One region of the Bariatricus sp. TF06-38A genome, then DNA from elsewhere that is predicted to be linked to it. Evidence: riboswitches for the same ligand, from Rfam matches in the RefSeq annotation. Region 1 holds a riboswitch; the other holds the start of a gene.

Region 1 (3,218 bases):
GGACTTTTTAGCAAGAAAGGGGATGCCGGAAAAGACGGAATGTCTTCTTTCCAAGCACTTGCAACAGCGATTGCTGCTCAGGTTGGTACCGGTAATATCGCCGGAGCTGCAACTGCAATTGCAGTCGGTGGTCCGGGAGCAATCTTCTGGATGTGGATCAGCGCATTCCTCGGAATGTCAACGATCTTCGCAGAAGCGGTTATGGCTCAGAAGTTCAAGCAGGTCAGTGATGACGGAACCGTAACCGGTGGTCCGGTATATTACATACGAGGAGCATTTAAAGGAACGTTCGGAAAAGTTCTGGCAGCTATTTTTGCAGTCCTGATTATCTTTGCACTTGGATTCATGGGCAATGCAGTTCAGTCTAACTCAATCGCAGCATCATGGAACACTGCATTCGGAATTCCGAAGATTGCAATGGGTATTTTTGTAGCAGTTGTTTCTCTGTTTGTATTCACAGGTGGTATGAAGCGAATCGCAAAAGTTACTGAACTGATCGTGCCGATCATGGCAGCATTTTATATAGTAGGTTCTTTGATCGTAATTTTTGCAAACGTTACAGCAATCCCGGCAGCATTCCATGACATTATTGTCGGTGCGTTTAAACCGGCAGCAGTAGCAGGTGGTGCAATGGGCGCAACCTTGAAGCTTGCAGTACAGAAAGGTGTGGCAAGAGGTCTCTTCTCCAATGAAGCTGGTATGGGTTCTACACCACACGCACATGCAGTAGCAAAAGTAAAACATCCGGTTGAACAGGGCTTTGTAGCTATGATCGGTGTGTTCATTGATACATTCGTAATTCTTAACCTGACAGCACTTGTTATTATCACAACCGGTTCAAGAACGACTGGTCTTACAGGTGCACAGCTGAGCCAGTATGCTTTCTCTACATTATATGGTAAGTTCGGTGAGATCTTTATCGCGATCTGTATGTTATTCTTCGCATTCTCAACGATCATCGGATGGTATTTCTTCGGTGAAGCAAACATCCGTTACCTGTTTGGAGCAAAAGCTGTTAAAATTTACTCAATCATTGTATGTATCTGCGTAGCACTTGGATCACTTCAGGAAGTAGAACTTGTATGGAATATGGCAGACTGCTTTAACAGTATGATGGTTATCCCGAATGCGATTGCACTGGTAGCACTCAGTGGTCTTGTTAAGAAGACGCATGACGATTACTATAATAATTTCCTGCCAAATCAGAAAAAAGGCAAATAGATAATTTGTATAATAACTGAAAAATAGTTATAGAAAAAAACAATAAGATATATACAAAAAAATCTATAAAAAGACTAGCATTTTGTATAAATGTGTGTTATAGTAATCATGTCAGCAAGAAAGATGCTGTAAAATGTATAAAAAATGCAGTCAATTAGATAGTAGGTTGATATTTCCTGCGAGAGAATCATTTATAAAGATATTTGATAAATGGTCGCCGAAGATGCAAACCGTAGAGCAGTAAAGCTCGTTGAATGGTGAAACTTTCAGGCAAAAGGATCGGGAAAGGTACTACACTCTGAATCCGGAATTGCCGAATTTACAAGGAGACAGAAAGGACGTTTAAAACAGAGAAGTTGTTTTGGCGTCCTTTTTTGATACCAGATATATGTTAAAAAATTATCTGGAGTATTTCAGACACAGGGAGTCAAAAAAGACCGCATAAACGGACAGGGGACGAAAGGAAGAAGCGGCTATGAATACTGGATTTATGATTATCACAAATAATCCGCTGGTAAAAGAAAAACTGGGGGAAGATTATCATGTGGAATACGAAGAACTTTCTTATGAGGACACACTTAAAAAAGTTCAGAAGATGATCTTCCAGGGATACCGGCTTTTGACACATCCGCTGTCCGGAAGCGTAAAACCGAATGAGACTCCATATAAGTCGGTTATGCTCTCAGAAACGCCGGAAGGTCTGGATGCACAGGCAATGCAGATTATCGCGAGTGCTATTCAGGCGTGCGGCAAATTTCAGTTTAAGTCTGATCTTTATAAACCACAGGTTTATGCAGACTTTCAGCTTGTAGATTACACATTGATCTCAAGCGCTCTGCCGTCAGCGGAAAGCTGGCGCTAGACAAAAGGCTGTAGAAGTACATGCGGTTTGGTGTACTTTTGAGCATACAACAAACACATTCAAAAAAGGAGGGAATTTACAGTGAGATTAGAAATGGGTCACATTTTTATTAACGACATTCAGTTCGCGTCTGAGTCTAAAATCGAAAACGGCGTTCTCTATGTTGATGAAGAAGCTGTAAAGGCAATCGTTCTTGAGGACGAAAAAATCAAAGGCGTTAAGTTTGATATTGCAAAACCAGGTGAAAGCGTTCGTATCACTCCGGTTAAAGACGTTATTGAACCACGTGTTAAAGTTGAAGGAAGAGGGGGAATCTTCCCGGGCGTTATCGCAAAAGTTGACACTGTAGGAAGTGGTAAGACATATGCATTAAAGGGAATGGCTGTTGTAACAGCTGGTAAGATCGTTGGTTTCCAGGAAGGTATCATCGATATGTCAGGCCCGGGTGCAGAATATACTCCATTTTCAAAGCTGAACAACTTAGTTGTTGTCTGCGAACCGGTTGAAGGAATCAAACAGCATGAATATGAAAAAGCTGTTCGTCTTGCCGGATTCAGAGTAGCAGTTTATCTTGGGGAACTTGCTCGCGAACTTACACCAGATGAGACAAAGGTTTATGAAACATACGGAATCATGGAAGGAAAAGAAAAATTCCCGAACCTTCCGAGAGTTGCTTATGTACAGATGCTTCAGAGCCAGGGGCTTCTCCATGACACATATGTATACGGTGTTGATGCTAAGAGAACACTCTCTACAATCATGAACCCGACAGAAGTTATGGACGGAGCTATCGTATCTGGTAACTGTGTATCCGCTTGCGATAAGAACCCAACATATGTTCATGAAAACAACCCGGTTGTACATGACCTGTTCGAAGAACACGGAAAAACAATCAACTTCGTTTGCCAGATTCTTACAAACGAAAACGTATACCTTGCTGATAAGATGCGTTCATCTGACTGGACAGCTAAGATGTGCCGTCTGTTAGACCTTGATGCAGTTATCGTATCTCAGGAAGGATTCGGTAACCCGGATACTGACCTTATCATGAACTGCAAGAAGATCGAAGCTGAAGGCGTTAAGACTGTAATCATTACAGACGAATATGCCGGACGTGACGGAAAATCTCAGTCAC
Region 2 (3,218 bases), on a different contig from region 1:
CGATCAGGTCATCTACAGTTCCACCGTTCTCGTTACACATCGGACTGTATCTTGCCTGTCCGTCTACCATATTTGTAAAATCGTTTGTAAGGATGTGCTGCAGATTGACAAGAGCATCTTTTCCTTCACAAAGGATTTCGCCCATATGAGATACATCAAAAAGTCCTGCCTGTGTACGTACTGCCATATGCTCTTTGATCACGCCTGTCTCATACTGAACCGGAAGAAGGTATCCGGCAAACGGCACGATCTTTCCACCTGCTTTTACATGAACGTCATAAAGGGGTGTTTTTAATTCCATTATTTTTTCCTCCTGTTATTCATAAAGTGGATATTTATCGCAGATCTTTGTAACTTCGGCACGGATTTCATCTGCTTTGGTATCAAAGTCTGTAATCGTCATCTTGATCAGTTTTGCGATGGTCTTCATATCTTCTTCTTTCAGACCTCTTGTTGTAACAGCCGGTGTTCCGATACGAACTCCACTGGTCACAAACGGACTTGCAGGATCATTCGGAACTGCATTCTTATTAACTGTAATGTAAACTTCATCCAGTCTGTTCTGAAGTTCTTTTCCTGTGATGTTCATGTTCTGAAGATCTACCAGAATCAGATGGTTGTCTGTTCCACCACTGACAAGGTTGAATCCTTCTTCAACCATGGCTTCTGCAAGTGCTTTTGCATTCTTGACAACCTGTTCCTGATAGGTTTTGAATTCCGGTTTTAATGCTTCTCCGAAGCATACAGCTTTTGCTGCGATAATGTGCATCAGAGGTCCGCCCTGTGTTCCCGGGAAGATTGCTTTGTTGATCGCTTTTGCATATTCTTCTTTGCACATGATCATTCCACCACGAGGTCCTCTGAGTGTCTTATGTGTTGTTGTTGTAACTACATCAGCATAAGGAACCGGGCTCTGGTGAAGTCCTGCTGCAACAAGACCTGCAATATGTGCCATATCTACGAAAAGATAAGCTCCAACTTCTTTTGCGATATCTGCAAAAATATCAAAACGGATCTCTCTTGGATAAGCCGAAGCTCCTGCTACGATCATCTTTGGTTTGCATTCACGTGCAAGCTTTCTGATTGCATCGTAATCCAGAACACCGTCATCATTGACATTGTAAGGTACGAAATTGTAAAGGATACCGGAAAGGTTTACCGGTGAACCATGTGTAAGATGTCCGCCGTGTGCCAGGTTCAGTCCCATAACTGTATCACCTGGTTTGATCAGCGCCTGATATACAGCTGTATTCGCATTTGCTCCTGAATGCGGCTGTACACATACATGGTCACATCCGAATAATTTCTTTGCACGTTCAATTGCAAGATTTTCAAGAATATCTACATCCTCGCATCCGCCATAATAACGTTTTCCCGGATAACCTTCTGCATACTTGTTTGTCGGTACAGTTCCCATCGCAAGCATAACTGCCGGGCTTACGATATTCTCTGATGCGATCAGTTCAAGGTTTCTACGCTGACGGCCAAGTTCTAACTGCAGCGCTTTCCCTACTTCTTCATCACATTCAGTAATGTAATTTGTTACATCTTCAATTCTGTTCATTCTCTTTTACCTCCTTAGAACCAACTACCTGGTCTTTTTTGCTCCCTTTCCGGTGTATTTGATTCAGAATTTTATCGTTTATATCTGTATTTTTCTGAATATTCCCCTTTTTAGGGTACAAAAAAAACAGGCAAAAAAGTTTTCGTCTTTGAAATCTTTTTTGTCTGCCTCTGTCCGTTCACCTGAAAGATCACCCGGACTTTTGCGCTATATAGTCCAGACTACTTCTTCGGTACAATACATATATATTGTTCTCCAGAGTGTTGTCCGAATATGTTCCTTTTGCCTGAGAGTTTCTGCCTGCCCCTTCGGCTCATGCTATACATTAAATAACGGAGCGCGCCGTCTGTACAACAAGTATCTCACATATTCATCTTCCAACCTTAACGTTAATCTCATTATATAATTGTCGTTACAATTAGTCAAGTGTTAAATAATTTTCTTTATTGTTTATTATTTATCAGAATATTTAATAGTTTTTCCCTATAGGCATTGTTTTTATTGACTATTTTTTAACTATATCATCGATTTTCTTTGTCTATTTTCACACTTGCCAGCATTTCCCCTGTCGCAAAAAAGTTTCCACCAGTAAAGTTGAATGACAAATGGGACAAATATAAGTGTTCAAATTCGATTGTTGTGCCATGGCGAGGAGACTCAGAAATTATGGAAGCCTCTGCTGACATAATTTTCGCTTTCAGAGGCTCCTCAGAATGGTTGGCACAACGGAATTTGAACACTTATATTTGTCTCACAACCTCCCAAACAAACTTTTTTGCACAAAAAGATCCGGACTTCCCAAACCTGGGAAATCCGGATCTTTTCAAATCTCTACCACTCAAATTTCTTCTCAAAGTACGCTTTGAGATCTTCAATTTTAATTCTTTCCTGCTGCATTGTATCACGGTCACGAACAGTAACTGCTCCGTCTTCTTCTGAATCGAAGTCATAAGTTACGCAGAACGGTGTTCCGATCTCATCCTGACGACGATATCTCTTACCGATATTTCCTCTATCATCAAATTCGCAGTTGTAGTATTTGCTAAGCATAGCATAAACCTTCTCAGCGCCCTCGTTCAGCTTCTTGGAGAGCGGAAGCACACCGATCTTAACCGGTGCAAGTTCCGGATGGAAATGCATCACAGTACGTGTAGAACCGTCTTCCAGTTCTTCCTCATCATATGCTGCGCAAAGGAACGCAAGTACCACACGGTCAGCACCAAGTGACGGCTCGATAACGTATGGAATGTATTTTTCATTGGTTTCATCATCAAAGTAAGTCAGATCCTGTCCTGATACATTCTGATGCTGTGTCAGGTCATAATCTGTTCTGTCTGCGATTCCCCACAGCTCGCCCCATCCAAATGGGAAGAGGAATTCTACGTCTGTTGTAGCCTTGCTGTAGAAAGAAAGCTCTTCTTTGTCATGATCTCTGTAACGGACTTCCTCATCCTTAAGTCCAAGAGAGAACAGCCAGTCAAGACAGAATTTCTTCCAGTAAGCAAACCATTCAAGGTCTGTATCCGGTTTGCAGAAGAATTCAAGTTCCATCTGTTCAAACTCACGGGTACGGAATGTAAAGTTACCTGGTGTAATCTCGTTACGGAATGATTTACCGATCTGACCAATACCAAATGGAAGCTTCTTTCTTGAA

Evidence for each region. Region 1 has a riboswitch for glycine ahead of PG418_RS12400 (GrdX family protein). Riboswitches for the same ligand answer to the same signal wherever they lie in the genome.
Region 2: linked by a shared signal. The riboswitch ahead of glyA (serine hydroxymethyltransferase) and the one ahead of PG418_RS12400 (GrdX family protein) in region 1 are both predicted to bind glycine.

The regions. Positions count from the first base shown of each region.
Region 1 is NZ_JAQFCE010000016.1:55,240-58,457, forward strand. It holds gene PG418_RS12395 (alanine/glycine:cation symporter family protein) at 1-1,221, shown strand, start outside; glycine riboswitch at 1,389-1,513, shown strand; gene PG418_RS12400 (GrdX family protein) at 1,697-2,083, shown strand; gene PG418_RS12405 (glycine/sarcosine/betaine reductase component B subunit) at 2,165-3,218, shown strand, end outside.
Region 2 is NZ_JAQFCE010000001.1:15,214-18,431, reverse strand. It holds gene gcvT (glycine cleavage system aminomethyltransferase GcvT) at 1-301, opposite strand, end outside; gene glyA (serine hydroxymethyltransferase) at 317-1,564, opposite strand; glycine riboswitch at 1,829-1,941, opposite strand; gene PG418_RS00055 (glycine--tRNA ligase) at 2,396-3,218, opposite strand, start outside.